Regions from separate parts of the Paenibacillus sp. J31R109 genome, predicted to be linked through region 3. Evidence: riboswitches for the same ligand, from Rfam matches in the RefSeq annotation. Region 3 holds a riboswitch; each other region holds the start of a gene.

Region 1 (10,782 bases), on a different contig from region 3:
GTACAGAACGGATAATTCGCAGATTCTGCCCCCGCCTGTGTAATTGCATTAAACAATGTCGATTTTCCTACGTTCGGTAGACCGACGATACCTGCTTTCAAAGCCATTGTCGTTACAACTCCTTAATTTTCGAAGATCATCCTTCTTATTATATAGTACTTGGAGGGCAAAAAAAAGCCTGCAAGCTATTGATTAGCTCCAGACTTTTTTTCCAATGCTTTTTTGTACTCTTCATCCCGCTTCTGTTCGAAGTAGGTTTGGATCTGATTTCGCAGAATAAAACCGCGCAGCGCATTGCTTTGTTCCGCAGGAACGCTCTCGAAGCTAGCTCCGTAGTAGTAGCTGCCCTCTTGCTTTTCTTTCCTTATAATTTCCAACATACAAGGCATTTCGAAGCCTAAATCGAGCTGTACTTGTAACTGACATTTTTTATGTAGAATGGCATCAATCATGGAACTATCGTTAATCGTGAAACCAAGTCCATTCATCGAAATATTTTTTATTGAAATCTCAATGGCTTGTTCAAGCTGATACTGTTCTTTCTGTTGGATATTCTGAAACCCAAAAATTTGTCCTATGTTTTTCACATTCACCCGCGGGAACTCCCGTTTCTCCGAAAACTTCTTTCGATTCTCCGGGGGATTAATCACAATGAGCGAACCAGGCTCTCTAGCCACGACTGTCGTATCAAGAACAAAAAGACCCGATTTGGTGTATAGCGTCATTTTGGCCTTATCCCCAAGTTGAAACACTTCATATTCCGGCAACTCGATCTCCATGATATCGCCTTGTGCATAGGTAAGGATACCTGTAGACACAAAATCATCCTTCGCTAAAACAGCCCTAGAATCGATTAATACTTCCGCGTCAAATCCTTCTTTGCTCCCATACCGTTTCAAAGTATCCTGATTCATCGCCATGCTCACCTTCACCTCTCCCTCTATCGGACGAATGGATTCCACAGCACAATTCCGCACAAAATAGACTGCTCCTCTTCAATATGAAAGGGAACAGCCTATACCTTAATCAAAAAAAAGCATCGATTTTCGGTAACCAGGCTGTCATAGTTCCTTAGAACCGTAGACCCTCAGCTTTGCGTCCTTGCTTTTCAACAAGTTTGCTATTGTCGAACCCTGCTATGCTATTCAATTTAGTCTTTGTTTATGGTCTAAAAGACCCACTATTACCACCATTATACGTAGCCTGGATATTTCTTTCAACTAAAATCCTTGCATGGGCGATGTTTTTATTGTATGAATGTGTAGTGGAATGAATATCCACAGGTTTATAAGTTATCCACATTGTTATCCACAGCTTGTTAACAACGAATATCTGTTCGGATTTTTATGCACATGTGGATAAACTATTATTGCGAGGTGTCCCCCTGTGGATCAACATATCCCCTGGATGCAAGAAGCGATTGGCGAGGCGCTTAAAGCTGAAGCCATCCGTGAAGTACCGATAGGCGCAGTCGTCGTCTATCAAGGTCAAATCATAGGCCGCGGTTATAATTTACGCGAAACCACCCTAGATCCTCTCGCACATGCAGAGATGATTGCTATTAAACAAGCGAGCGAGCATCTGCAAGCCTGGCGCCTTCTCGACTGCCAGCTCTATGTGACGCTGGAACCTTGTCCGATGTGCGCAGGTGCCATCGTGCAAGCACGAATACCGCAGGTGATTTACGGAACAGTGGATCCGAAGGCTGGCTGCGCTGGGACGTTGATGAACTTACTGCAGGAGGACCGATTCAATCATCGTGTCGATGTGGTTAGTGGCGTTTTGCAAGAGGAATGTTCAACGATGTTAACGCAGTTCTTTCGAAAATTACGGGGAAAAGCGTAGGCGTTCAGCCGTTTGAAGTGTGTCCTGGCTGTAAGGCCTCGGCTAACTCTACCAGCTTGCTCATCGTATTCCAATTTCGCGTCGTCGTGCGATCGCCAAGTTTCTGAATGTTGCTCGCCAGCTTCGAATCCAACACACTTTGCCGAAACAGAAAATATATTGTGCAGCCCTGTATCTGAAACTCATCGACTTCACTCTGTCCCTTGGATAAGATGTCGGTGAATGTCGGCGGGGCTTCTTCCGTTAGTACGGAAATTTGAATGCTCTCCCCTTCGGACAAGTCATCTGCGTCATAAGGACAATTCCCTACAAGTTCAGCTAGCTCCGCTGCGGTGCGCAAAATAACGGGTAGGCGCTACGCCAGCCGCATCGCTAATTGCTTTTTCAATACGTGGTCTTAGTGACTCACTTGGCTCCTCCGATTGAAACAACACATTGCCACTTTGCAAATACGTCTGTATGTGTGCTAATCCTATGGCCTCTAGTGTCTTTTTCAAGTCGGCCATTTTGATCTTATTTTTGCCTCCTACATTAATCCCGCGCAGAAAACCTACGTAAACCGTCATTGTGACATGCCTCCCTTACTTCAATTGTATGGAACGTATGAGGAAGAAGATGATCGTGCCAAACAGTATCAACAGGATGAAGCCTAACCCCCATAAATTTAGCTCCGCATTGCCTTCTTTTGCACTCTGTATAATAGACCACTCAATAAACATAAACAGAATGAGGATTATCGTCTTCATACTATGGATGAGCAAACGCGCATTCTGGTATTGCCCTCGGGCATTCTGAGCGGTAATAGCAGTTAGATAATTGTACACGTGAGGGACCTTGCTTAAGAGCGTCAAGCCAACATAGATGATAACTCCAATAAGCGGTACGGCCATTAGGCTCATTTTGTTCCCCCAGCCATCGATCTCCCCTTTCCCGTTAAAATGCATCGGAATTCGCTCGGGCATATCGCGCCACTCGTAGGCAACATATGCGATCATACTTATGATTACGAGCAAAGAAATGACATCAAGTATAGTTTCAACTTTGGATCTGCCGAGTTGGATCACGGGACGTTGCTCCATACAACACCTACTTTCTATTAGGTTAACAACAGATTACGGTAGTGCTATTTATTTCTTTACCCACTATGTACATTCCTTACTCATACGAAACCTCCTGCTTGCACATGGGTTAAAATGGGTTGCACTTCAAAAACATCTCGTGTTAGAATGACGATACTATGCGCCCGTAGCTCAGCAGGATAGAGCAACAGTTTCCTAAACTGTAGGTCGTACGTTCGAATCGTATCGGGCGCGTATCGTTTTTCTCACAAAGCAAACATACTTTAAAAAGGGATTTCAACTTAGGTTGGCAATCCCTTTCTTTGTTTTGGATTCATAATCGAAAGGAGTCCTCACTCCGATGACAACTCGCGCTATCTCATCTTACCGGATCCCGCTCTTCTGCGCGGTCACGATGCTTTTCTGGATGTCCATGTACACCAGCGTTCCGATCATGGCGCCTTATGTAGAGTTCCTTGGGGGAAGCCACCAGTTAGCAGGTTGGATTGTAGGTATGTACGGCATCTCGCAGATGCTGCTCCGCATACCCGTAGGCATTATGTCGGATCGTTTTCATAAAAGAAGACTGTTCATTACCTTCGGCCTTCTCTTCACTGCCATTACCGGAATTGGGCTGTGGTTCACGCACGATTTTACTTGGATTCTAATCCTCCGCGCACTCGCAGGGGCAGCCGCAGCGACATGGGTTGATTTTACAGTGCTATTCACGAGCTATTACAAGCATGAAGAATCAACGAAGGCGATTGGCACCATCTCCTTTTTCAACTCACTCGGTCAGGTGCTTGGTATCCTAAGTGCCGGCTGGGCAGCAGACAAGCTGGGGTGGGAATCGGTATTTATCTTAGGTGCAGTACTGGGCCTCCTTGGCATGATCGGCTCATTCTTCCTCATTGAAAAAGTCGAGAAAGACGCTCCGAAAATTACGTTACGCGGCATTGGCGACGTGGCGACAGATCGTACGCTCCTCTTCGTGTCGTTGCTTGCCATTCTATCGCAGGTATTGATTTTTGCTACGGTTTTCGGCTTTACACCGGTCTATGCCATGCAGCTCGGAGCAGACAAATTCTCGCTCTCCTTGTTGTCCTTATTTGCTAACGTTCCTGTTGCGCTAGCCTCCTTGTTCGGGGGACGACGATGGGCGATCCGTTATGGAGAGAAGCGCATGGTTGTAGTTGGCTTTCTGCTCATGGGGATATTCACCTTTACGGTTCCGTTCACTCATCATCTCTGGCTGCTTATGGTCACGCAAGCATTGGCAGGCTTTGGTCGCGGACTTTCATTTACATTACTCATGGGCATGAGCATTAAGCATATGCCTGCGGATAAGCGCGCAACAGCCATGGGCTTCTTCCAAGCCATATATGGGCTCGGGATGTTCGTAGGGCCAGTCCTTATGGGCATCATTGGTGACTATTTTTCACTCAATCAGGGCTTTATTGTACTCGGTATCCTCGGTGCTTTCAGTGCACTTCTCGCTTATCTGTTCGTTCAAAACGCAGCTAAGAAACGGCCACTAACGGCTAACAACTCTACGATTGCGCAATGATAGTAAGGGCATTCCGCGAATTGGTTATAAGGTATCGTCCAAAGACATAGAAAAAAAGAACCCATAAGGGTTCTTTTTTCTGTCGGCATTGATGATATTTCTTTGAACCTTGTTACACATAAAACCTAAGTTAAATCTGCGTATAAAACACGGTAAGTGTCTTTAGCACATCGCCCTCCAGCCTGATTATAACAGGTAGAAAAGTCCTCTTTGCAACGGTTGTTTCGCTTTCGCTAATTGCTCCAACGGAACCACACCTCTCTGCTTGCCGACAATAATAGTATGACCGATTTTTGTTTTTCTAATCATATTATTTTTAAAAATTTCGTTGCCCGTTATCCGCCGTGTCCATGACCTTCTGCAGCGTGTCCGCCATGATGATTCTGATTCTTCACTTTCTTAGAACCAGACAGTGGCTCCTGATTGCCACCCGCATTGTTTCGATTCTTTACATTGCCATTATTAACAAGATTGTCACCTGCGGAATAGTTTTTAGGTTTAGACATGGCTCTTCATCCTCTCTGTTACGAGTTTGTTCCTTCGTGATTTAGAGCATCTTGATGCCTATGGTCGTTGACCTTCTGCTGGATTTGCTGCGCATTATGCGCGTTCGCCGGATTCGCATCTAGATCCTTAGCCACATTTTGCAGGTTCTTATCTGCACTCTTTTGCTTCGTCATCAAGGTGTCCTCCTTCTATTAAGCGTTCGTAACCTTCTGCAATGCCTGCGCACACTCATGAATATGCCGCACATAATCATCGATTAGCGACTGTATCACACCACTTCGTTCGTCAATATGCGTCGTTCCTTGCTGTACATCGGTTAGTTCAACCTTCACTTCTCTGGCGTCCACATACGTCACTTTAAAATCAAACGAATAGCCGGTATGCCCCGCCGTCATAATGTGCACTCGGACAGCGTCGGCATCGCCTTCATCTGCCCATACCCTTGTTGTATCGGCAGGCTGGAGAACGGTGGGCATGACGCGCATCCACTCTTTCACGATTTCAGCTTGATCCACGCTAGGCTTATCTGATTTGCTCATAGGTAACACCTCCACATGATTAAAATGCGGAAGCCGCCTGTCTTTTATCCATGTAAAAAAACACCTACTCCCCGGCACGAATGAGAAATCGTGCTTTGGAATAGGTGTTAAGATTAGCTAACTATTGAATCATTTGCTGCCAAAGCATACCCAACATCTTAGCCGCCTCTTCACGTGAAGCGAAATCCTTCGGTGCGAATCGATTGCCGGATTTCCCAGAAATAATGCCAGCTTGCTGCATCGCTTTCGCTGCATCTACAGCGAAGGCAGGGATCTCAGCGCCATCTGCAAATGTTGACGTGACCGCAACTTGCGGCAAACTAAACTTTTGCAGCGCGGCGAACCTAGCAATCATCGTTACTATTTGCTCACGCGATATGTTAGCTGCTGGTGCAAATTCACCTGCGCGTACGCCGCTTGTAATGCCATTCTCGGATGCCCATTGTACAGCCTGGGCATAATAGCTGTCCGCCTTCACATCGTTGAAGGTACCCGCTTTATACGCGCCTAGATTTGCGCCCGCCATGCGAGCGAGCATCAGGGTGAAATCCGCACGGGTAATTTGTGCAGCCGGCGAGAATTCACCTTCTGCTGTTCCGTTGATCATATTGCGAGCGGCTAGATAAGTTATATAGCTCTTCGCGAAGCTTCCTGACGTATCTCCGAACGTAACAGGTGCATACCCCACCGCGTATTGTGAAAAGTGGCTTACTTTAAAAATTAGCGTGCCTGTAGCGGCATCGAAATAGCTGTTCGTCACTTTTACAAGCTCACCGTTATCAGCGATGTAGTAGGCTACAATGGCATTCGTGTCCTCATTAGCTGCCGGTTTATAGGGAACTTGGACCTCTACCGTACCGCCATTAAAGCTCGAAACCGTTTTGCCGCCTGCTGTAATCGTAAAGTCGAAAACTGGGCGACCACTTACCGCGGCTTCCAGCTCTTCCTTAGCAGCTGGGGTCCAACCTTGCGTTGCTGCCTGAACGTCCGCTTTGCGGATCGAAATATCTACTGTACCGCTTGTCACGGCTCCCTGCACAGCACCCATGGCCTGTTTGTCTAAAGAAATCTGAGCAAGTCCTGCTGACAACGTCAGCGTATCTGCTGAGCTGCTTGCAATGAGTCCAAAAGCCTCGGTTGGCAGACTGACCACGGCTTCCTTTGCCGCAGGGTCTACAACCGTTTTAATTTCTAACACTGAATCCTTGCCAGTCACCTGACTATCTGCCACTTTCGCAAGCGCATCCGTTACTTGCTTGCTTGTTACTGCGGCTGTGGCCTTCCCAGTGCTGTCTAACGAGCTTTTTACATCCGTTGTCGTCTTAATAGTCGTATCGCTCTTCTCTACTGTGCTTGTCGCTTCTGGTGCGACTGGAGCCGCCCCTGTCCCGCTTCCGCTAGAGTTGGAGCCCTCTCGATTAACGCTAATCTTATATGTCTTTGTCGATTGATCCTGTGCCGTAACCACGATCGTGACCGCATTGCTGCCTACAGCCAAATCTATCGTACGAGGTGTTGGCCCTGCATAGGCAGTTCCGTTCACAGTCATCGTGGCCGCTGGGTCAATTGCTGCTGGAGCCACTGTCATCGCGTATACACTGTTTCCAACACTCATAGCATAATCTGTTTGTTTACTGTTAAAGGAGGGTGAGATTGTTCCCCCCACGACCGATAATGCACTCAAATCTGCAATATCAATCAAATTAGCAGCACTCACATTTTTAAATTGATTGTAGTCAGCCTCCACTTGCTTGGCGTAATCTTCACCTAAGTTGACAATTGTATCTCTGATGGTACTCCAGTCGGTGTTCAACACAGTAAGGGCATTCACTTCAAAATTGTAACCTAAATTGCGATCAGCACGTGCATGCGCATAAGCATAGGCCATAGCGGACGCCTTTAAGAAATCTTTGTATGCATTAAAATCAGCGAACTTACTATCATCGTAATCTCGATCAAAAGCTGAGATCTTTCGAATCAAAAACGTTTTGGCAGCGCCATTCAACTCGCCGACAAACGGATCATCAACGGAAGACAACTCGTCATATGCTTTTTTCGCACGGGAAGCGTCTTTACCTACATAGGCTGAATAATCTAGATTCACAAAAGTGTTCCCCAACAAGGCAGGAGCTTTCTGCTGCTTTACATCCAGAATGAGGTCATCATTCGTTCCCGTAGTAGCACCCTCGATTAATACGAAATAGCGCCTAACCCCGATGCTGCCAAGTCCTTTTTCAATAACCCGCGCAATATCTTTAATGGCAAAGTATTGATCCTTGGATGCTGCGGATAATCGTGTTTGGTTTACATATCCGGACCAGTTGGCTCTGATCTCATTCTCTTCGGCGGGAGTGACGGCAAGCAGCTTCTCATCAGCCGTTGTCGAACTTGTCGGAGCTGCTATTTCTATAAAGCTGCGCTCGCCATTCACCACTTTGGTAAGTCCTTTAATCTTCTTAGCCGTGTTAACGTCAAGCACATCTTTATTCGTAAGATTATCTAGTAGACCTTCACTCGTCGAATTCCCGTAGAAGATTTTCAACATATAATCGGTGTTGGAAAATCCGTTTGAGAGCAAGAAATTTTCATCGATTTTAGCTGAGTTCTCGCTATCGTTTTCTTGAACACTTGCCAGCGTTGATTTATACTGCTCCAAAAAGTCCTTAGCCGCTTGACGAGTATCCGCAGCGCTTGTACTCTTAGTGCCGCTAACATCATCTTTCGTATTATAAATACTTGCAACAAAACGGATCAAATCGAAATAGAATGGGGCTACGAGCGATTCATCCGGATCATTGAGATCAAAATAAGGTTGCCCGTCATTATGATCGAAGAAGCCGACATTACGCGTATGAGCATCGCCTTCAATCCACGTGTTGACGCCGTTCCACGTTGACCAAGCTTGTGGGACAGGGATGATCGATCCTAAATCCTGATAAAATAGCGGGCTGTTACCACGGAAGAACTTATGCGGTTTCGCAGCCATTTCCGAGTACTTATAGTTTTTATCATAGACGTCTGAATGAAAGGCATTAGCTTGTTTTAGTGCTGTAACAATCGTATTTTTGCGGGCAGTATCGTTAAGTAGCGGTGCTGCCGGTCGCTTGACAGTAATCCCGGAAATCGCATCTGAATCTTCGCTAGCCCCCGTAGTTACAGCTTCTTTTTTCATCGTAATCGCAAGAATAACATCATTTAGAATCGGCCGTGCAGCTGTTCCGCCGATTGTAAAGGTCACTGTTTTGTTTCCATCACCAACTGCTGTAATCGTTAATCCATTTAGCGAAGTGCTACCTGTTACTACGTAATCAGATTGATTTAAATGACCATTTTTCACAATGCCATTTCCTAGTGTAATAACAAAGGTACTGTCTGTTGTCGATACAGACGTGGATGTAGCCATTTGAACCGTGGCATCTGTGACTGTCCCTGTTACCTTGGTAACTCCTCCAAACTTCAGTAGGGTCATTCCCGTAATGGCATCAGACGGCCCGTAGATCCCTCCTTGAAAGGCTGAAGGAAGCAGGGTAACGGACAAAGGCGTATCTACTACGACATCTGTGCTTGCTTGTCCCGTGATCGTGAACGTCATGACACTTCCAACCGCAGTAGCCGAAACGGATAAACCAGCTGGCAAATTGCTAATTGTAAAATCTGTGCTAGGTATCAACGTAGCTTTGGGTACCCCATATGTAGCTGTAAGCTGAAAAGTAGCATTCGAAGAATCGATAGCCACAAGTGAACCCATGGAAACTGTGTTATCCGAAGGATTAGCAACCGCTGTTGCAAATGGCTCTATTCTAGAAGCACTATTTTGCGGATTTACTTGCGAATTGTTGGCCGTTACTTCAAAATCTAAAGAATTATTCCCAACCTCGTAACCATTCCCAGCATTAAGACCACTTCCTGCTGGAGTTGAGCTGTAAGCACTAAGCGTGCTTAAGAAAGTTCCGTCTGTTGGATTTACCGCTTTGCGAATAATACTTTTTTGAGCACTGCCACCTGGTGCAGCTGCAACTTTAAAAATACTCGCTCCTCCGTACCCAATCAAATCTACAATGTTTCCTCCTGAGCTTGCACTGAAATCAAAATCTGCTGTGCTGCTCAGAAGTGCAACAACTCCGCCATCCTTATTCATGTTTAAGTTAGTATCCGTCGCATCGGCACCCTCAATCTCTTTGCCGGATCCCGTGCTATACGCTGATGTCCAAGGTCCTACGCCAAGTTTAATTAAGTAATAGCCGTGAGGCTGAATATCTCCAGCAAGAGATACCTTTGCTCGATACACACTGTCCGTTACACTCGTCGTAGTGTCCTGGCCAGCTGTATTGGCCTTTAGGAATTGAACGCTCCACGTATCCAAACTTTGTACACTATTGGTTGGATTATAAAGCTCAATGAAATCATTCTTGTAAGGAGAATCTTTATTATGGGCCCCACCACCAAATATTTCACTAATAACAATATGATTCGCAGCTGCAGCTTCTGCCTTTTGCAAAGTCCCTGGCAAGTATCCGATGTTACAAACGATGGCTGCAATAAGTGCTGCTATGATTGACTTTTTAAGCTTCAGTTTCACTTTTTTCACTCCTCTTATCATGGATAATCTCGTCCATTATAAGAAAAGCACCACCTACAAAATACCCATTTTCCGTTAAATTATCATGTAGATTTTGTAAAGCATATATTACTTTTATCCTTTGCCCTTCGAAAAATAAAAACAAAAAAAGCCACACGATTTCGAGAATCGCATGACTCTTTGGTTGGGTATTACCTTGGCTACGGAGAGGGTGGGATTCGAACCCACGGAGACCTTGCGACCTCGGCGGTTTTCAAGACCGCTGCCTTAAACCACTCGACCACCTCTCCACGATAGGCGTCCCCGATTAGGGAGACGACCTTGTGCAGTGACAAAAAGCATTGTAGCACATAATCATTACTCGATGCAAGTACTTATTTTTTCGTGATTACTTTCACGTTGTTCATGTACGGTACTAACACGTCTGGCACAACGATTGATCCATCCGCTTGCTGATAATTTTCAAGAATCGCAGCCACTGTACGGCCTAAAGCTAAGCCTGATCCATTCAGCGTATGTACGAATTCCGGCTTCGCCTTCGCATCGCGGCGGAAGCGAATATTCGCTCTGCGCGCTTGGAAGTCTTCGAAGTTACTGCAGCTGGAGATCTCGCGATATGCTCCGCTGTTTGGCAGCCATACTTCTAGATCGTACGTCTTCGCAGATGTGAAGCCAATATCGCCTGTG
Region 2 (10,782 bases), on a different contig from region 3:
TGATGAACGAACTATTCATGGACTTCTTAACAATTCTGCTCCCTACTTATTTCTTTTTCTACATGGCCTTTACCTTAATACATCGAAATATGAAGAGCATGCTTAACCGAATTGCTGCTGTTCTCATGTTTGCTTTTCAGTTATATTTTTTAGGGGAATACATTAAAACGTCATTGTTACCGCAATATCAAATGCAGATCGTCCTTTACGGAAACAGTCCGATGATTCTTTTGGTCATATGCTGCTTAGTTCACTTGAGCATTCTCATGGGAGGACCCTCTGTTTCATCCTTGAAGCGATGCTTGCCACTCGTTTACGCAGCACCGTACGCATTATGGGCTATATTTTTAATCAGCAAGGATCATAGGGTCTTATATAACGCTGCAGTGACGGATGGACGAAGCCCCCTCGATCCGCTATTTCTACTCGTTACCGTTTCTTTTATTGCAGGCTATATCCTGATTTCCGTTGTCATTCTCACAGTCTCCTGGTATCGTGCTCGCGATGTGAAGCATAGGAAAATTCTTCGTTCTCTGCTTCTCAGTTTATTCTTGCTTTTTACCTGGTTTGTCTTGGTCACCCTTCTCTTGCAATCGAAGTTCGTCACTTCACGAAATGCCATGATCTTATTTTTTATCGGTTATTTGTTCTGGGGGGTTGCACTTCGTCATTTGATTGGTAAATACGACATTATGCCCGATTACCGCAAGCTCTTCCATAATCTATTCAAGTCGGCCCCTACAGCTATTCTTCTTCTGGATCAAAAGGGAGCCATGAAAGAAATGAATCCAAAGGCACAACAATGGCTTGATGGGATCCTTGCTTCTGACATGTTGAACCATTTTCAGTTCGGTGACGGGCTGAGTCTAGCCGCCAGATTGGCACGGGTTGAACGGGAGAGTGAAGTTCAGTGGGAGGCGAAGTTGGTTACACCGAAAATAGGTGATTTGGATATGATAATAGGCTTAGAATTGATCGAGGAGACCAATGAAAAATTGTATGTGATGCATCTTACTGACGTTACTTCGTTGAAAGATACAGAACGTAAACTATTGGAATCAGAGCAAAGCTACAAATATATTGCACACCATGATTCACTAACCAATTTATATAATCGCGCAGCCCTTCAGGAGCAAATACTGCAAAAGATAGCCAATCATGAATTTTTTGCCCTCATAGTAGTCGACTTGGATAGTTTTAAACCAATTAACGATTTACACGGGCATTTCGTGGGTGATCTTTATCTGAAGCATATGGCACAAATTTTACAAAGGAGCTCTGGGCCCGGTGATCTCATAGGACGAATTGGTGGAGACGAGTTTGTTTGGGTCATTTCATCCATTGATGAGTATAGCGAACTAGACACGACTATGCATAGACGATTATCACTTTTATACGAGTCCCCCTTCCAATATGAAGATATCACAATCCCCATTTCGTTTAGTGCTGGAATCAGTCTATACCCGAGAGATGCGACGGATGTTACAACATTAATGAAGAAAGCGGATGAAGCCATGTATAAAGTGAAACGCAGCCGGAAGAATGGTTCCGTGCTTTAAAATAGAAAACGGAGCCTGCTACCTGCAGCGCTCCGTTTTTGTTGTTCCTTATTCTGATTCCGCCATTTGCAGGAGCTCACTAACCGTGACAAGTTGATAACCAAGTTCCGTTAATTCCTTTGCCAAGATTCGAACAGCCTCTACTGTTTGCGAGCGATCTTCAAAACCATCATGGAAGAGAAAGATGCTCCCGCATCCGATGTGATCTCGGGTTACCTCCAGAATATGTTCGACGCCAGGCATCTCCCAATCCCTTGTTCCCCCGTTAAGAGCTCCGATGACTTGATAGTCAAATTTGGCTGTAATCTCGTGAACTTCCAGATTGTAATCCAAGTAAGGAGGACGCATAACAACTGGCCGGGAGCCCGTAACCTGTGTAATTAATCTGTCCGTATCGAGAAGTTCTTGTTCACATGCCTCCAAACTAATCTGGGTCATAAAAGGATGGGAGTAAGTATGATTCCCTATCTCGTGTTTCCTGATATGAACATCGAGAGCCGTCTCAGGATACAATTCCATTTGTTTTCCCATCATAAAAAAAGTAGCACGGCCGGATACCTCTTCGAAAATATCTAACAATTGAGGTGTATACTCGGGGTTAGGGCCATCGTCAAATGTAAAAGCAATCGCTTTTTGCGTTGTTGATACTTGTTTAATTATTTTCATCCATTGAGCTCCTCTTAGGGTAATAATAGCTTCAACTCTCCGCATACAGAGGTACTCGACTGCCGCACTGTGTTATTTACGAGTGGTCGCGTACCAAGCATTAATTTCGTCATAACTCGTTTGGCCACCTGCTTTTTTGAATTTATCCGTAAATGCATCGAAACCTGTAAGCTGTTCACCGCCAACAATGATCTTGACCGCATAATCGTTGACCATTTGGTTAAGCTGTGCATTTTCTTTCGAGTAATTCGGAAAGTAAGGTGCTAATCCTAGATCAATCGAATTTGCAGTAACTTCAAGAGGAAGACCAGCGTTGCGGATCAGCGTGTCCGCGGCAGCCAGCTCGAGAAGCTGCGGCGCACGCTAGAAAATCAGTAATGAAATACGTATGGTTATGACTATAAGTTACGTTCATATTTTAATACTCGCGATCCAGTTCGTCTTTATAGGCTACAATTTTATTCTTACCGGACCGTTTAGCGGAGTACATACCTAGATCAGCTTGCTTAAGCAGCTTCTCTGGGCTTATACCATTGCGGGATATGCTGAATCCTATGCTTAAGGTGACATTACTCTCTCTCTCTACTCTAGAACGGAAGTTCTCTGTCCACTCTTCAATACGCGAGATCGTATCTTTATCATCAATAACAGCAATGAGTTCTTCACCCCCATAGCGCCCTGGAAAACCAATTTCATCCGTCTCTTCTTGTAAAATTTCAGCGACGGTCTTTAATGCAGCATCCCCAGCATGGTGGCCAAGGGTATCATTGAGCAACTTAAAATTATCAATATCCGTGAATACGATCACACATCCCCCTTTTTCCACACATTGCTTAATCCTAGCGCTGATAGCTTTACGGTTGTACAGTCCAGTTAACCCATCTATTAATGATGAGTCCACCACACTCTGAAACATAGTTAGGAAACGTTCGATAAAGATTAAGAGCAGCATAAAATAGTAAATAATCGGTAGAATATCTTTTGCAATTAGGATCCATTTTTCTGTTCGCCATAGGTGGTTTGTTTCAATGTTTATCACAATAATAGCTGAATAGATTATTAATGATACTCGGTATTTAATCATCTCATCTATATGAGGGCTGATAAGTATCCAGGAGATACATACAGCAGCAAGTTCAATGATGAAAAGTGATACATCTGCATGGAAAGAACTGCTAAAGAAGAGTAAGAGTGGGATGAAAATCGCAGCAACCAAATAGTAAATTATGCTTCGTTTTATCTTATTAAGGTATGAAGCGTAAATTCCAATATTTATGTTCATGAACATGATGGCACTAGCAATGTGCAGTAGTGATTTGGATCCTATCGAGGTCATTTTAAGGACTTCATATACCACTGCAAGTATCAGGCCGAATGTTAGTATCAAATATACTTGTTTTTTTCTCAGTCGAAATAGTCTTAAAGCCATAACGAGCATTACAATTAGCAAGATACAACAAATTGAAATGGTGTAGAATTGGAACGTTATTTGCAAACATATGCATCTCCTTATTTATAAATTAAATAGGATTATTTCAATTCTTTTCACGCAAAAAACAAGCCTTTAAAGGTAACCCAGCTATCATCCCAGGATGAATATGTTTCCTGGCTTAGACCTGTGGCTTTGCGTCTCCACCTTTCGATGGATTTGCCTTTGTTCATTATTGCTTGTTTGCGGGTACTTTTTTATTTCAATTTCGAAATAACGCGATTTAGCATACAAATCTATCTGAGATCATTGCTGAAAATAAAATGGCTCCGATATATTCTCTTCATTTTTAAAAATATTGACAAGAAGCAGGTTGAAAGAGTCTCGATAAATAAATGCTTGAAGCTCCCGAATGGAATGTGTTCTGGTTTTAAACTTAATCTTAGTAATATGATTATTCAGCGTTTTTTCAGTGATATGGAGTTGTTCACCTAACTCTCTATTATTGTTTCCACAAACGATCAGCAGGCTCAATACCTCAATCTCCCTCGGAGTAAGACAAAACCGTTCCTTAAACGTATTGAAGTACGCATTAAATACGGGTGACTCTACAATTAATCGGTTTACTATCATCGCTAGATTCATTCTCCTAACATAGTAAGTATGTGTTTCAAAATCTCATTAAAAATGTTCCCGCAATGCGGGCTATCACGCAGACAAATAAGCCCGACATAGGTTACACGGGCAATGACATCTCTCTATAATCTTTAAGAATAAAAATGGAAATGTCACGGAAACATTGGAATTGCGGTCCTTTACAATCTTAAGAAGAAAATTGTTCCTGTAATGTTTTGGAAAGCTCCTTCAAACGGAGTAACTCTCTATTAATGTGGTAAGAAGTATTCGATTGGGTTTCTGTAGTGCTATAAAGCTCTTGTACAGTGGACACGCTTTCTTCGGTGACCGCTGATATGTTAGTCATTTCATTAGAAATCACTTGTGACCGCAGTTCAATATGCTTCACAGATTCATTAAGGGCTTTAACAATCACAATCATCTCGGTAATGGCCTGGTTCATTTGCTCCAAACTGGATATCGACGCTTCTGCAAGTTCAACCGTGTGAGATGTGGCTTGTCTTCCAACTTCAATCTGGGTTAAAGATTCTTCACTTTCCTCTTGAATATTAGTTAGAATTGCCTTTATTTCATATGTAGCCTTATTACTCTGCTCAGCTAATTTCCGAATCTCACTGGCAACGACCGCAAACCCCCTGCCATGTTCCCCAGCTCGAGCTGCTTCTATAGACGCATTTAAAGCTAAAATACCCGTTTGGTTAGCTATTTGTTGAATCGTGGTAATAATATCCCCTACTTGGTGAGAAGACTCATATAAATTTTGCATGGTGTCCGTCGTTTGGTGTATCGCATTGGATACGATTCTAACTTGCTCAAACAAAGGTTCAATATTATTTTGGTTGTTATGCATCGTTGTTGCTGTTGTAGCAGCCGTTGCTTGCAAGTCAGAAAAGGATTGGGAGTTCTGCTCAATCATCTCATTAATACTGTGCAGATTAATCTCCATATTGCTTAGTGATTCGCTTTGAAATTCAAGACCTGTAGACACTTCTTTAAAAGTAGCCAGCATATCATGATTAGCCACAATGTTATTTTCAGATTTCTCTGAAATGATTACAGATGCTTGTTCTAATTCTTGAGAATGTTTTCGTACCGTTTCGAGAAGCGCTTCAGCTTCTTTTTGTTTAATCGCTTTTTCCAATTCTACTGCCCTCATAATTCTTTCCTTAGATACAACCTGGAGACTTGTTGCACTGGACGTTAAGATCAGAAAAATGGCGTGGATAAGAAGCATTACGAAAGAGTAATCGCTACTCCCAAAGATCAACTTAGGCACAAAGAAATATCCTAAAACATGCTGCAAGGCGAAAATTCCTGTCATAAGGGCAATTAGCTTAATATCTTCATAATATGCTACTATGGCAACCACCATAAATATAGAAAAATGCAGCTCTATCCCCCCTCCCCCACCAGCAATAATAGAGATACTAGAAAACGTAAGAACTAATGTATTAAGCATTGGTATTAGGGGTTGATCTGTTTGCTTACGATAAAGAAAATAAGCTACCCCCAAGAAAACCACGGGAATAATTAAAAAAATGCTCAGCGCGAATGAATAGTGTTGACCGGTATCATGACCAGCAGCCAGATTCTCCATCGGCATCATGTGTCCCATGTTTTTCATGAAATTAAATTTTCTATACAATAAATGGATGATAAAGCTGAGTGCTATGGTGCCCAAAGATACCTGTAACATGAACCTGTTCTTTTGTCCTATCAATTTCCACTAGCCTCCTATATTAACGACATTGCTTATCCTTATTTTGTCGTTTTTCAATCTCGGTTCCATCCGTATACACATTCGACTTTTCCATATATAACATGGATATTTCTTCAAGCTGATGAATTAGCTGTTTACATTCAAGAATAATGTCATGCAAGGATTCATTCGAGATATTTTGATCTGCCATAGTTATCTCCTGTTCTTCTAAGATTAAGGAGAACGTACTCTTAACTATTTCTCCAGTATCATGAACATTATATTATTAAAATGAGTATGATCAATCTAGAGATAGTTAACACCGTGTATAGTTTTATTTAACCACTTGAGATTAGGTAACCCCATGAATTCAGAACAGATCCGATATAACCTGCAAGTAGCCATAGAAAAATCAATACGAAAAGCTTTTATAGCCATACCACAGTACTCCACATGTGTCGATACTTCCTATTTGAAATAAGGCAAGGGCTATCCCCTAAGCAGTTAATTTTACCGCTTTAAGGATAACCCTTGTTATTTACACATCTAAACTAAAATCAGTTTGGGTTGACGATTACTACTTTACTTGCTCTTTTGAGCCAGCATGTTCAGCAGAACCGTTACAGCCTCTGCTCTTGTTGCAGGGTCCCCAGGGGCAAATTCGTTGTCGCCTTTCCCTTGCACGATGCCTGCTTGCTTTACATATGCAACCGCATCTTTTGCCCACGCTGGAATGTCCTTGTCGTCTGCGAAGCTAGTTGCTGTGGCATTCGCTTCGGTATATTTACCCAAAGCACCTGCAATCATCGCTGCCATCTCTGCACGCGTAATTTCCCCAGCTGGACGGAAAGTACCGTCCTCATAGCCATTAATTATGCCTGCTTGCACCGCTTGCGCGACCGCTTTCTGCGCCCAGCTTCCGATCTTCGCTGTATCTGTGAACGTCAGCGCCGCTCCCGCTCCTTCCGACTTCAACGCATTCATCAGCATGACGGCAAATTCCGCACGAGTCACGGTTTTGTCCGGCTTAAACGTGCCGTCCTCATAACCAGTGACGATTCCGCTGCTTACCGCTTGCTTAATGATTGCCCTCGCCCAGTGTTCGGATATATCGCTAAAGTTAATCGTTGGTTTTGGCTCACTTGTTGCTTGCCCTACAACCATTACAGCAAATTTTGTAAAGTGGGTTACTTCTGCGGTAATCTGATTACCGCTAACAACACCGCCAACTTCTACCCATTTCTTCTGCACTTCATCATAATAGAACACGGCTGCTCTTCGATCACCGCTCAATTTTGTCGGATCAAACTTAAAAGTCAGTGTTACGGGTTTACTGAAGTTCTCTGAGAAATTTTTTAGAATCTCGAAGATTGGACTAGCCAGAACGTCTTCATCCGTTAGAAGATCTTGAGTTTCAGTAAGTTTTTCAATTGTTAGTTTCAGTTCTTTGTCCGTTGCATTTGCCGGAATATCTATTGTGATTTCATCTGCCAAACTAACCTCGCCTGTTTTGCCTGTGGGAAGCGATAATTCACCATTCTCTGAGATTACTTTGCTGTCATCTGGTGGTGTTGGGATGCCACCTCCACCTCCACCTCCACTGCCGTCACCGCTACCGCCACCAGGGCTGGCCGTCCACTGCGCGTACAGCGTCGCGTTCGCCGCTCCCATGCCAAACGTTGCATTTGCCGCATAGGATGTTCCTGTTCCGTTGCCCGCCGTGTTCCAACCTTTGAAGGTGTTGCCCGTCTTCACTAAGCTTCCCGTGTTTCCTAATACGGTTACCGTTTCATTTTGCGCGTACGGATTGCTATCCGTTGGCACGGTTCCTCCCGTGCTGCCATTGCCGTTGTACGTTACGGTGTATGTCGGGTCCGTAGTCCACTGCGCATATAGCGTCACATTCGCCGCTCCCATGCCGAACGTTTCATTTGCCGCATAGGGTGTTCCTGTTCCGTTGCCCGCCGTGTTCCAACCTTTGAAGGTGTTGCCCGTCTTCACCAAGCTTCCCGTGTTTCCTAATACGGTTACCGTTTCATTTTGCGCGTACGGAATGCTATCCGTTGGCACGGTTCCTCCCGTGCTGCCATTGCCGTTATACGTTACGGTGTATGTCGGGTTGACCGTCCACTGCGCGTATAGCGTTACATTCGCCGCCCCCATGCCGAACGTTGCATTTGCCGCATAGGGTGTTCCTGTTCCGTTGGCCGCCGTGTTCCAACCTTTGAAGGTGTTGCCCGTCTTCACCAAGCTTCCCGTGTTTCCTAATACGGTTACAGTTGCATTTTGCGCGTATGAATTGCTATCCGTTGGCACGGTTCCTCCCGTGCTGCCGTTGCCGTTATACGTTATGGTGTATGTCGGGTTGACCGTCCACTGCGCGTACAGCGTCACATTCGCCACTCCTATGCCGAACGTTGCATTTGCCGCATAGGATGTTCCTGTTCCGTTGGCCGCCGTGTTCCAACCTTTGAAGGTGTTGCCCGTCTTCACCAAGCTTCCCGTGTTTCCTAATACGGTTACCGTTGCATTTTGCGCGTATGAATTGCTATCCGTTGGCACGGTTCCTCCCGTGCTGCCATTACCGTTGTACGTTACGGTGTATGTCGGGTTGACCGTCCACTGCGCGTACAGCGTCACATTCGCCGCCCCCATGCCGAACGTTGCATTTGCCGCATAGGGGGTTCCTGTTCCGTTGGCCGCCGTGTTCCAACCTTTGAAGGTGTTGCCCGTCTTCACCAAGCTTCCCGTGTTTCCTAGTACAGTTACAGTTGCATTTTGCGCGTATGAATTGCTATCCGTTGGCACGGTTCCTCCCGTGCTGCCATTGCCGTAATAAGTAATCGTGTACGTCGGGGGATCAATGTTTTGAAATATGTCTCCTCTGTTACCTACCACGATAAACGTGCCGTTGCCGTAGGTGACGCCATTAAGAGACCCGTTCGTACCCGCATAGCTTTTCGTCCAATTCACTAAGTCACTGGAGGTATAGATAGAATTAACCGGTCCCACCCCCACATACGTACCATTGCCGTAGGAGACACTATGAAGGACACCAGAATTTGTCGACTCACATGAGGCACAGATAATGCCCGACGTGGTGATCTTACTCCAACTCGCTCCGTCAACGGAGGTCAATATCGTTTTTCCGTCTACTGTCCAGGACACAAACTTACCATTTAGGTATTTGACGCCTTTAAGATCTGCCGCAATGCCCGATTGTTGGCTCGGCCAGCTCGCTCCGTCACTGGAGGTCAGTATCGTTCCATATTGCCCCACCGCCACAAACTTTCCGTTGCCGTAGGTGACGCCCGTAAGAATTGACGTGGTGCTTACATTGCGATCCGTCCATAAGTCAGGCGTCTCACTCGTCGTAGAGGTGTATACGGCTCCTTTTCTAGCATCAATTTTGCCTCCCACTGCCACATACAGGCCTTTGCCGTAGCTAACGCCCCAAAGTTGTGCATAATTATTGAGGGTGTAACCAGTTTTCCAGTTCACTCCGTCACTAGAGGACGATGCATCTCCAGCTCTACTCACAACCACAAACTTACCATTATCGCAACTGATACTAGTAAGCTTGAATGTAGTTGCCGGTTTGTAATTCGCCCAACTTGTTCCGTCAGTCGAGGTTAAGATGGCCCCCTCATCAGTCACCGCCATAAACTTGCCGTTGCCGTAGCAGACGTCCTGATTACTGGTAACAAGGTTATTAGGTTGCCGATTAACCCAATTATCGGTAGAAGCAGCGTTAGAAAAAGTGGGGATCATCCCTAATAGAATAACGAATCCCATTACTAAAGAAATCCAACGTTTGTTCATAAATTGTTTCACTCACCTTTGTCTAGATTCGACATTCACCTCTACTATAAATTAAAATAAACAAAAAAAAACCTACCCGCCAGGGGTAGGTTTTGAATAAACAGGATAGGCATTTTAACCAAGTCTCTATAATTGCTTTGCACGTTCCAGTGCTTGTTTACGATTGTTTACTCCAAGCTTCGTGTAGATGTTTTTAATATGATATTTCACGGTATCTACCGTAATATTCAGACGTTCAGCAATTTCCTTGTTCATCAATCTATCCATAATTAGCAGCAAAATTTTAAATTCCTGCCCTGTAAGTTTTCCTTTCGGTGATTGATGATCCTCTGGTGTATTATTCATAGCACGCAACAGTTGCTTTACATAGTAACCCGAAGAAGAATGACTATCTTCCTGAACCTTTGAATAAGCGTTAAGCATCTCCGCCATTACAGAACCTTCGTCAATAAAACTACGAATATATCCATCTGGCTTAGCCAAATCCAAAGCAGTGACCAATGGAATGAGCGCAGCCTCCTTTTGACCCGAATGCCATAGCGTCACACTTTGCACAATTAATACTTTTGTGTGATCACGGAGACAGTCTCCCTTGCGTACCAAGAGATATAATCTTTCCAACAGGTACAGCGCTTCTTCTATTCGTTCGGACGCCGCAAGCACTCTAGCCAAAATCAGATGCTCAGCCAAAAGGTTCAATGAAACCTCATCCGTGTGCGCAAGACCGCACCTTTGCGACCAATCAAGCGCATCTTGGAGCGAGCCTTGCCGCAAAGATAAATAAGCTTGTTCCGTTTCGATTTTCACTACAAATAAAGCATAATCGGGTGAATCAATTTTTGACTTCAATTGCACCAATAGTTCGGACGCTCGCTTTGGATTTCCTTTGGCTTGCTCAAGCCGCGATGCAGCGATGTCTAATTGGATCATAATTCGTGCAAGAGGCTGATGGTTTATGCGCCCCAATGACT
Region 3 (10,782 bases):
CATAGGCCAAAGCAGTGCTCGCAGTCTCCTTGCAGATGTAACCGGTCACCAGCGATATTCAGGTCTGCAGTTTGTTCGTTCTCTATCATTCATCACGATCTCCTTGTCACATACTCATTTGTATATTATACAACGTAGAAGCCATATGCAAAATCGAAGAGTTATGCTATAACTGGTGAAAAAGCTACTTATACGAACTCTGTGAGAAGGAGACATCCATGAGCACATTAACGAAGGCCATATTAATTGCGGCTAAAGCACATGATGGGCAAGCAGATAAAGGGGGCAATCCTTACATTTTGCATCCAATTCGACTAGCCAGCAGAGCAAAAACGACCGAACAATCCATTGTTGCCGTTTTACATGATGTTGTGGAGGATTCGAGCTTTACCCTATTTGATTTGAAAAAAGAAGGCTTTAGTCTACCTATCTTAGAAGCGCTAGATTGCCTTACGAGAAGGCCGGATGAGTCGTATGAAGGATTTATTAAGAGAATTAAAGTTAATCCATTAGCGTCCTTTGTGAAGCTTCTGGACTTAGAAGATAATTGTGATCTGAGTCGCATTGAACATCCTACTCGTCAAGACTATGAAAGAATCGATAAGTACAAAAAAGCGATAGCTGAATTAAGATATGGAAGCTGACACCTTGGGTGTCAGTTTTTTTGTCGAAAAAGACTTATAGTGAGCGGACATCAATCGACATACGAAATGAGCTTTTTGCAATATGATAAATGTATGTATACAAGCTGACTATATGAAGAAAGGGTTGATCGCCATGAATAACATAAAAATATCCTCAAAAGGTATCGAAAAAGCGCTTCGTAAGTTTGATTATTTGCAAGCTATTGCCGAATATATTTGGAACGGTTTCGACGCTGAGGCTACGGCGGTAGACATAACCCTTCATAAAAACATACTAGACGGCGTAGATCAAATCATCATTGCTGACAACGGTTACGGTATTAAGCTGAAGGATTTAGAGGGTAAGTTTACGCCTTTCTATGAATCCGAGAAGAGTGTGGATCCTGACAAAAGAGGGAGAACGACTTCGGCGATGCATGGGAAAAATGGGATAGGCCGCTTAACGTTTCACCATTTTGCTTCCGAGGCGATCTGGCAAACAACCTATGAGGATGGGCTATTGCTCAAAAATACATACAGCATTAGCATTCATGCGAAGCAGTTGGATGCTTATCATGTGACGAAGCCTGATGTAACCGATAAGGATAGAGGGACGATCGTCACATTTAACCATATTATTAAAGAGTTCGTCGTAGAGGATTTTTTAGCATTTTTGAGCAGAGAATTCGGATGGTTCTTAGAATTGCACGCGGACAAGCCCTACACGATTCGAATTGATGGGGTACCGTTAGATTACGCAAGCTTGATTGCGGAAAAGGAAAGCTTTACATCTGTGCATCCGATGTCGCAGATGAAATTTCGCATCACGTATATTCGTTGGGAAGATCGGATGAATCATGAATATTCGAAGCTGTATTTTATCGACTCGAAACAGAAAGAGCAGCATAAACAACCGACAACGTTTAACAATAAAGGCGATGCCTTCTACCACAGTGTATATATTCAGAGTAAGCTGTTTGATCAGTTTGATTTTAGCTGCGAAGATCTGAGTGGACAGCAGTCGTTCACCTTCGGTGCAAGCCGAAAAAGCGATGCTTTTCAATTCCTGCTAGATGAGCTGGGCACGTTCATTAGTGAGAAAAGGCAGCCTTACCTGAGGAAATTATCCGATGCTGTCATCAAGGAATTTACGGAAGCTAAGGCGTTCCCAGCGTTTACCGGTGATCCGGAAGCGGCGGACCGCAGGGATGAACTAGAAGCTGCGATACGTGAGATGTGTCATGCGGAGCCCAAGGTATTTGCTAGATTAAATCCGGAACAAAAGAAAGTGCTCGCACACTTGATCCATTTGGTAGGGTCAGAGGAAAGGCAACGGTTGATGGCAGCACTATAAGCGGTATCGATAGCGTCGTGTAAGCAGCTGCGTCCTCAGTAGGCGTGGCTTTTTCAATTGGGAAAGACAGGATTATACAGGGTTTATCTCGAATAGTTGGATACAGCTTTTTTCTGAGAGAAACGAGAGGCACGGATGAGAGCATGCTTTTTGAGCGGCAAGGAGGGTTAACGATGCAAACCGTCTATCTACTATCAGGCGACATTCGGAGTAACGAAAGATATAGACTGAATCCAAGAGTATGAACGGGCAAGGCAAACAGACATCATATCTAACAAAGGAGCCCCTCTTAATGAACAATCACACACCAGGGCTACACCACATCAAAGCAATGGTCGAGAAAAAGGTCACTTGGCTTGAGCTGTTTTACGATTTGCTTTTTGTAGCGGCCGTTTCCAAAGCGAGTCATGTCTTGCTGCATGTACATCACGGCACGATCCCACTGGAATATTTGAGTAAATTCGTACTGATTTTTATACCGATTTGGTGGGCTTGGGTGGGACAGTCCGTTTTCATCAATCGGTTTGGGCGGGATAGTACCTCGCATCGTGTTTTTCTTATTCTACAATTGTTTTTTGTGCTCATTATGACGGCTAGCTTATCTGTCGATTTTGATCAGTACTTTGTGCCGTTTCTTATTGGCTATCTAGGATTGAGAGCGATGACCGCTATTCAATACTTGGCTGTTCATCGAAAAGAAGAAGAACATCTACAAAGCACCGCGTGGTACTTAGGGAGCAGATTCTGGATTGGACTTGCCATTTCAGCGCTTTCCCTTTTCTTCGATTCTTGGATTCGATACGCCGTGTTATACGCGGGAATTATGGTGGATATCCTGCTTCCCTTAATGGGGCGAAAATACTTGGTGAGAACGCCGATTAACACGCATCATTTATTAGAGCGATTCTCGTTATTTACGTTGATTTTGCTTGGTGAGTCGGTCATTAGTATTCTCACGGTCTTGCAATCCAGTGATTGGACATGGCAATCCATCGTTTTCGCATCCCTCACCTTTCTATTGATCATCGCGATGTGGTGGCAATATTTCGAGAATGTGGAAAAGAAAGTGAACAAAGCGCTGGAAACGGCAGGGCAAACCATCATCTACGGCCATTTATTCATTTATTTATCCTTGTGTATGATTGCCGCATCCATCCAGCTGCTCTTCTTAGAGCAATTGCATTATGGCTTTATGTTAAGTTTTATTTTCGCTTCCGTGCTATTGTACTTTTTCTCAACATCGCTAGTTTTCCACAAGTATAGACATGCACATCAACGCTTAGGGATAGCGCACTTGGCGGCATTTCTAGGGTTGTTAGTAGTATTTCTTGGGTTAGATCTCATGTTTGAGATGCCCAATTATGTCATCATCGGTGAAATGATGTTATTTTTTGTTGTATATGCCAAGGGAACGACTTGAGCTATGACTGGGAGGGGAAGATGATATGCGCATCGAAATTGACGCTGACCTTACACTCAAATCACTTGAACCAAAGGATGCAGAAGCCTTATTTGCACTAACTAACACTTGTCGGGATTACCTGAGGGAATGGTTGCCATGGGTGGATGCGACCCAGCATAGTGATCATTCAAGAGCATTCATCCAACACTGTCAAAATCAAGAGGCATCCAATAATGGCTTCAATGCAGGCATTTGGTATAAAGAAGAGTTCGCAGGTTGCATCGGATTCCACCCGATCAATTGGGCTAATCATTACGCGAGTCTGGGGTACTGGTTAGGGGAAGGCTTCCAAGGTCATGGCATTATGACACGGGCCTGTCAATGGTTTATCAATTATTCGTTTAACGAATTGGGCTTAAATCGAGTAGAAATTAGATGCGGCGAAAATAACTTCAAAAGCCGATCAATCCCAGAGAAATTAGGATTTACGAAGGAAGGGCAGATCCGTGATGCCGCGTGGCTTTACGATCATTACATAGACCTTGTTGTCTATGGCATGTTGAAACGTGAGTGGCGAGCAGCAGAGGAATGATTGGAATGGGGGCAGTGGGTCGAAACATCGACTTGCGGCCCCCATTTGTGGTTGTTTGGAGGCTGTAAGTTGAAGAAGTCGAGTTACGGCGGCAGCATGCGGTGAGTTTAGTGCCGTAACTCGAAAAATTCGAGTCGAAAAATTCGAGTTACGGCGTCAGAATGAGGTCACTTGAGTGCTGTAACTCGAAAAATTCGAGTTACAGCGGTAGCATGAGGTCACTTGAGCGCCGTAAGTCGAAAAATTCGAGTTACAGCGGTAGAATGAGGTCACTTGAGTGCCGTAAGTCGAAAAATTCGAGTTACGGTGGCAGAATGAGGTCACTTGAGTGCTGTAAGTCGAAAAATTCGAGTTACGGCGGCAGAATGAGGCCACTTGAGTGCTGCAACTCGAAAAATTCGAGTTACAGCGGTAGAACGCGATCACTTGTGTGCTGTAACTCGAAAAATTCGAGTTACGGAGGCAGCATGCGGCCACTTGGGTGCTGTAACTCGAAAAATTCGAGTTGCAGTGTCAGAACGAGGCCACTTGGGTGCTGTAACTCGAAAAATTCGAGTTACGGAGGCAGCATGAGGTCACTTGAGTGCTGCAACTCGAAAAATTCGAGTTACAGCGGTAGAACGCGATCACTTGAGTGCTGTAACTCGAAAAATTCGAGTTACGGCGTCAGAATGAGGTCACTTGAGTGCCGTAACTCGAAAAATTCGAGTTACAGCGGCAAACAAGTCGCTATGCGGCCTTACGCTCCGTCTTCGTCCCCGAGAATTTGTACCATAGAAGCATCCCCACCGAACAGACCCCCACCACAATGAGCAAGCCATACACATGTTTGTACGATTGAAGCAGCGGCGTATTCTCTTGAATTTCAAGGAGTATGCCGCAAATGGCAACGGACATGGCCCCGCCAAAAAACTGTATCAGTTGCAGCAGTCCCATGCCTGATCCGATTAGCGGTTTGGGCAGTATACGTGACGTTTCATTGTTCAATGACGATACTGTTGCGGAAAATGCAGGTGAGAAGCAAAGGTAGCCAATCATAATGACCAGTGGCGAAGCACCAATAAGCAGCGAGAAGGCAATCATCACTAGGGTTAATAGCCCATGTCCGATAATCAAAAACCGCATATTGCCGAATCGATCAATCCATCGACCGACGAAGCGGGTTAAGAATGCGGACAAAATAGCTCCAGGAGCAATCGTCAAACCGATGGTCATTGCCGACTGATTGAACACCTTAGCCAGGATTAATGGCATTAAGAATAAATTGCCAAGGTTCAAGACCAAGATACAGAACCCGATCACAACCAGCTTCCGATATGCGGGATTGGTCAGCAATAAGGGGTTAATGAACGTGTCGTTGGCTCGCCGCAGATGCCACACATGGACACCGAGGGAGAGGGCACTGATGGCTAGCCACACGCCAGAGATCTGTGTCACAGCGAGTAACAAGCTCGCGGCATTGACGACCGTCAACAGCGCCCCGAAAATGTCGAAACGGAACGCCACAGGCTGCTCCTTGGGGAGCAATCGTAAAAGAATAGGAAGAATGACTAAAACCAAGCAGGTAATCGCGAACAACCCATTCCAGCCCCAATATTCGCTGATGAAACCGCCAACGATCGGGCCGAGCCCGAAAGCCATGGCACTCCCCGCCGAAATCATTGCAATGGCCGAGCCTCGACGCTCAAGTGGGATGTAGCGGCTGGCGAGTACGAGCCCAAGACCGGCCATAACCCCTGAGCCTGCGGATTGTAGAATGCGAGCAGCCAGCAAGGTGTGGAACTCGCGTGCGAACAGTCCAAAAACGGAGGAAAGTCCAAGGATGATAAGCCCAACGGTTAGCAGCTTGCGTATGGGAAGTACATCGGAGAGTCTGCTATATAGGACTGTGGATAAGGCATAGCCAATGGAATAGCTAGAGATGACCCAAGCTCCGAGATCCGCAGTGATGTGGAGATCTTGAATAATACTAGGAATGGAGACGTTGAACATCGTCGTATTCATAACAACAATGAACAAGCCTATTGTCCAAACGGGCATTACAATTTTATCGTTCATGTATATCCATCCTGACTGGCGCGAGAAGTAAGTACAACTTCTTATTATAAACCTACATCGTCCAATAACCAAAAAAAGAAGAAGGGCAGACGCCAATTGACAGGTTCGAAAATCGGAGGTATTATTTATTGTATATTTAGATAAATATCTAAATAAGGAGGGCGCCCATTTGAATGAGGCATTTAAAGCGTTAGCAGACCCAACTCGTCGTGAAATTTTACAGCTGCTTAGAGAAAAAAGTATGAATGCTGGCGATATTGCTGATCATTTTAAGATTAGTAAGCCGAGTATCTCGCATCATTTGAACCTGCTGAAACAAGCGGGGCTTGTAATGGATGAACGTCAGGGGCAACATATCATGTATACCTTGCATACTACGGTTGTTGAAGACGTCATCGGATGGATGTTTAACATACTTAACAAAAAAGATCAGGAGGAACAGTCATGAAGAAATGGAGAGAAATTTTATTATATGTGATTAGTCTATCCCCAGTTTTAGGCGGATTAATCCTGTATAATCGTCTTCCAGACACGATGGCAAGTCATTTTGGCGTCAATAATGAAGTAAATAGTACGATGAGCAAAGAAATGTCACTTTTCATGCTGGTACTGCTAGGTCTGCTGCCGTTGTTCATGCGAATTATGAGAGCTATTGATCCGAAGAAAGCGAATTTCGAGAAATTTCCCGCTGCTTATGAGGTTACGCGGTTCGGGGTTTCCATTCTTTTAGCTATCGTAGGTTGGGGGATCATCTTCTTTAACTTGGGCTATAACCTGGACTTTAAGAAAATGACAATGATATTACTAGGCTTGCTGTTTGCCGTGATGGGGAATTTCCTAACGCAAGTGAAGCCTAATTACACATTTGGCATACGAACGCCATGGACGCTCGCCAATGAGGAGATTTGGAGGAAAACGCATCGTTTAGGTGGACCGCTTATGATGGTGGGGGGAGTCATTTCGCTGATCGCTGCTTTCTTAACGTCATCAATCGCAATCATTATTTTTGTAGCGGCCATTGTCATTAGTTCCTGTATTCCTATTCTCTACTCTTATGTGATATTCACTCGGCTTTCGAAGTAAATAGGTTATGTTTGAGGCTGCCAGCGATGCGCTGAGCAGTCTTTTTATTACGCCGGTCAATATTTCTTGAAAATCGACAAAAACTTACAATTATCGCTATATACACATCCTGATTTGCTACCTATAATAATCAATAGGAAATGCGCCTTAAGTAGGGTGTCTAAAGTAATAACAGGCTGGATAAATAGTAGTATACATACGACTAATCGAATTGAAAAAGGCAAATCATTGGAAACAATGAGACGCAAAGCCATGGCCTAACGCATACCTCTCTGTATGCTATGGTTGACAGGTTGCCGAGTTTGAAGGGATCATCCTTAATTCGGGGTGGTCTCTTTTTGTGTTTCATCAACATTTTCTAGGGGGAAGCTTGTCATGAAAGCAAAAAAACGTGTCATGCAATTCATTGTTATCGGAACACTGATCTTGGCTTTACTCGTACATGGCTTATCGAGCTTTACACATGGAGCTATGCATCATGACGCAATGACAGCATCTTCTCCCGCCTCATCGTTCCTGTTTCAATGGTTATTTTGGTTGCCAATCGCGTTAGTTACGCTTAGCATCATAATGTACAGTTTCAACAAAGATCATGGTTGGCTGCCATTTTTACACACATTATCACTCACTTTGTGCAGTTTCTCAATTATTGCCGGCGGAAAAGGTATGGTGGAGTATCATTTTTCAATATTCATGGTGCTAGCCATCCTCATGTATTATGACAACATCAAGCTGCTATTGTTCAGCACAGTCTTATTTGCAGCACAGCATTTGTTAGGCTATCTCTTCTTTCCAGAGCTGGTGTATGGTGCTCATGAATACGCTTTCTCGATGGTGGCTATTCACTTAGTATTCGTTATTCTATTTATTGGCGCGGTCATCTACCAGTTAGCTTCGAATCGAAAGGCGACAGAAGCATTTGAACACGCTCAAAAGGGTCATATGCAGCAAACTGTGAAAGACATCATCAATCGTCTTTTTGATACGTCACAAGAAGTAAGGATGAACTCCAACGGACTTTCGGTCCAGTCCTCTGAATTAAACCGCTTAACTTCCGAGGTCGTCCAGACGATGCAAAAGGTGGAGCAAGCAGCCATCCATCAAGAGCAAGGGGTGGAAATTAGCAGACATGCCGTTACCGAAATGTTAAAAGATACGACGCTCATCGCAGAAAACTCATCCAACGTATCGGATATCTCGAACGAAGCTGCACAAGAAGCGGAGAGAGGCAATGAATTGATCCAATTCGCTGTTCACCAAATGCAATCGATGAATAGTACTATTCATACGACAGCTGAAAAGGTAAAAGTGCTCGGTGAACGCTCCGAAGAAATTAATCAAATCGTTAACTTGATTACAGATATCGCTTCACGGACGAACCTGCTTGCCCTGAATGCTGCTATCGAGGCTGCACGGGCTGGCGAACACGGAAAAGGCTTCACCATCGTTGCTAGTGAAGTCCGTAAACTAGCTGAGCAAACGAGCGCCTCTGCCAAACAGATTGCAGATCTCATTCAGGATGTTCAGTCGAATAATCAAGCGTCTATGGCATCCATGGATCAAGTGATTGTGACTTTCGAACACGGAAACGATGCCGTCGTTGCAGCAGGGCGTGCTTTTGAACTTATAGCCAAAGCTGTATATGCCATCGCTGCACAAACGCAGGATATTCGCGGAGCGTCTCAGCAGGTGTCCGCAAGCACACAACAATTCAGCATGACGATGGAAGAAATATCGCATCTCTCCACCCAGTTAGCTAAGAACGTGAAATCCGTCAGTAAACGGACCGATCAGCAGGATCAGCTCATTTGTAAAACATCGCAGCTAGCAGATTTATTAGGCGCGCTAAGCGATAAATTGAATGACATCATGAAGACGACAGAGCAGTCATTCGCCCAACCCTAGAGTGGATAGTTTACATCTGTTTAACACCATTAACGGTTAAACTTGGGGTGTCACTTTTCAAAGCATATTTCCGATTTAACAGAAAGCCAAAGAGGGAAGCAAGTGATTGCTGAAACAGCATCCCAAGCACAACTGGAATCGCCACGGGTGGCGGGAAGTAAGCGACAGCGAGTACCGCGCCCGCACTAATATTTCGCATACCACTGTTAAACGTAAGGGCAACCACGACATCTTGTTCCCAGCGGAATAACTTGGCGACAAGCCAACCCAACATGTAGCCCAGTGAAGCCACGAGGAGCACGAAGCCTGCCAATCCGAGCAACTTCGCGTTAAAGTCACGTAAATAAGGTGCAATAACGGAGCTATTAATGGCAACGACGACGCCCATGAAAATCTTAGAAAAGGGGCCTAAACGGCCACCCCATTGTTCCTTAATTTTGCCTCGTGTCCATTGATTCAACAGCATGCCGATGAGAGATGGAACGACGATCATGAAGAATAAGCCTTTCATCATAGCGAACGTATCCAGCTGCACTTTGGTGCCGACGAGTACAGAGAGCGTATAGGGTACGACGAAAGGTGAGAGAATCGTATCCATCAGAATGATCGACAGTGTCAGCACGATATTGCCTCGATAGATCGCCACCCACACAAAGCTAGTAATTCCTGTAGGAATGGCTGCAGCCAAAATAAGGCCCGTAATCGTCAACGGTTCATGACTATAAACGACATGCCCGAGACCTAGCGCGATGAGCGGCATCCCGACATGCAGAATGAATAAAGTAGTTAGCAGCGGAAGCGGTTGAACGACGACTTTGATGAACTCTTTAAAGCTGGAAGAGATGCTGCCTGAAAAGGTCATAAAAGCAAATAACCACGGCGATAGATAAGTAAATCCAGATAAGTGACTTCCAAGTAGAACCCCAATAAGAACACTTAGGGGAGTGATGAGGGGCAAAATCTTTTCTAATTGTCGATTCAGCTGAGGCAGCATCTAGGTGTACATCCTTTCATGAACAACCTGACACGCAGGCTGCTAGGTAGAATATATGAGAAGAAAGCTTGATGAGTAGTATTGGATTTCATGAAACCAACGATAAACGCATGTATGACTTGCCGTCAAGGAAAATTGCGAATAGATGAAGGTTCATGACATAAATAAAAAGCATGCCATCCAAAGATGACATGCTCGGAGATCAAACCTATTTATTTACCAAGTAAAATTTTGGTGTATGGTGAATCGATCGGCAGCATGATAACAGGCTCCCCTTTAAATGACACCAAGTAACTATCCAACGTACGATAGAAATTGTAGAAGGCAGGGTCCTGGCCATACGCAGTGTTGTAGATTTTGGCTGCTTCTTGCTCGCCTTCAGCTACGATTTTCTTCGCATCTGCTTGGGCTTGCGCGATCAACTCACTTGCCTGTCTGTCGGCTTTGGAGGTGATTTTTTTGGACTCCTCATCACCCTCGGATAAGTACTTCGCCGCGATCGATTGACGGTCAGAGATCATCCGTTTATACACGCTTTGCTTATTGGAATCTGGAAGATCCGTGCGCTTGATGCGCACATCGACGATTTGAATACCGTAGTTATCACGTTCCATTAACTCGGAAACTTCCTTCGTAATCTCATCGTTCAAATTACCACGTTGTGTGTTTTCGCTAATGATATCGCTGTAATTGATCTCCGACAACTTCCGTCTGACGGTGTTGTACACAGCAGCATCAATACGCTCTTCTCCGCCGGTAATCGATTGAATC

The links. Region 3 has a riboswitch for cyclic di-GMP ahead of AC58QT_RS15035 (methyl-accepting chemotaxis protein). Riboswitches for the same ligand answer to the same signal wherever they lie in the genome.
Region 1: it holds a riboswitch for cyclic di-GMP, as region 3 does, so the genes downstream of both, AC58QT_RS27360 (PilZ domain-containing protein) here and AC58QT_RS15035 (methyl-accepting chemotaxis protein) in region 3, are expected to answer to the same signal.
Region 2: it holds a riboswitch for cyclic di-GMP, as region 3 does, so the genes downstream of both, AC58QT_RS10245 (GGDEF domain-containing protein) here and AC58QT_RS15035 (methyl-accepting chemotaxis protein) in region 3, are expected to answer to the same signal.

What each region holds. Positions count from the first base shown of each region.
Region 1 is NZ_JCAUAR010000015.1:7,189-17,970, reverse strand. Features, by position in the region: gene ychF (redox-regulated ATPase YchF) at 1-107, opposite strand, end outside; gene AC58QT_RS27360 (PilZ domain-containing protein) at 186-977, opposite strand; cyclic di-GMP riboswitch class I at 1,046-1,132, opposite strand; gene tadA (tRNA adenosine(34) deaminase TadA) at 1,387-1,845, shown strand; gene AC58QT_RS27350 (hypothetical protein) at 1,850-2,185, opposite strand; gene AC58QT_RS27345 (DUF1697 domain-containing protein) at 2,160-2,411, opposite strand; gene AC58QT_RS27340 (DUF1648 domain-containing protein) at 2,427-2,924, opposite strand; tRNA gene AC58QT_RS27335 (tRNA-Arg) at 3,085-3,158, shown strand; gene AC58QT_RS27330 (MFS transporter) at 3,265-4,470, shown strand; gene AC58QT_RS27325 (small acid-soluble spore protein P) at 4,806-4,976, opposite strand; gene AC58QT_RS27320 (hypothetical protein) at 4,995-5,150, opposite strand; gene AC58QT_RS27315 (hypothetical protein) at 5,169-5,516, opposite strand; gene AC58QT_RS27310 (DUF2252 family protein) at 5,638-10,095, opposite strand; tRNA gene AC58QT_RS27305 (tRNA-Ser) at 10,299-10,385, opposite strand; gene serS (serine--tRNA ligase) at 10,470-10,782, opposite strand, start outside.
Region 2 is NZ_JCAUAR010000002.1:1,057,329-1,068,110, forward strand. Features, by position in the region: gene AC58QT_RS10230 (diguanylate cyclase domain-containing protein) at 3-1,559, shown strand; gene AC58QT_RS10235 (polysaccharide deacetylase family protein) at 1,608-2,225, opposite strand; gene AC58QT_RS10240 (hypothetical protein) at 2,298-2,441, opposite strand; gene AC58QT_RS10245 (GGDEF domain-containing protein) at 2,644-3,663, opposite strand; cyclic di-GMP riboswitch class I at 3,792-3,888, opposite strand; gene AC58QT_RS10250 (helix-turn-helix transcriptional regulator) at 3,961-4,287, opposite strand; gene AC58QT_RS10255 (methyl-accepting chemotaxis protein) at 4,478-6,010, opposite strand; gene AC58QT_RS10260 (hypothetical protein) at 6,030-6,200, opposite strand; gene AC58QT_RS10265 (InlB B-repeat-containing protein) at 6,572-9,811, opposite strand; gene AC58QT_RS10270 (winged helix-turn-helix domain-containing protein) at 9,938-10,782, opposite strand, start outside.
Region 3 is NZ_JCAUAR010000004.1:473,734-484,515, reverse strand. Features, by position in the region: gene AC58QT_RS15075 (pentapeptide repeat-containing protein) at 1-89, opposite strand, end outside; gene AC58QT_RS15070 (GTP pyrophosphokinase) at 219-644, shown strand; gene AC58QT_RS15065 (ATP-binding protein) at 778-1,977, shown strand; gene AC58QT_RS15060 (low temperature requirement protein A) at 2,309-3,397, shown strand; gene AC58QT_RS15055 (GNAT family N-acetyltransferase) at 3,423-3,971, shown strand; gene AC58QT_RS15050 (MFS transporter) at 4,701-6,029, opposite strand; gene AC58QT_RS15045 (autorepressor SdpR family transcription factor) at 6,199-6,477, shown strand; gene AC58QT_RS15040 (SdpI family protein) at 6,474-7,112, shown strand; cyclic di-GMP riboswitch class I at 7,322-7,413, shown strand; gene AC58QT_RS15035 (methyl-accepting chemotaxis protein) at 7,488-9,017, shown strand; gene AC58QT_RS15030 (bile acid:sodium symporter family protein) at 9,028-10,011, opposite strand; gene hflC (protease modulator HflC) at 10,224-10,782, opposite strand, start outside.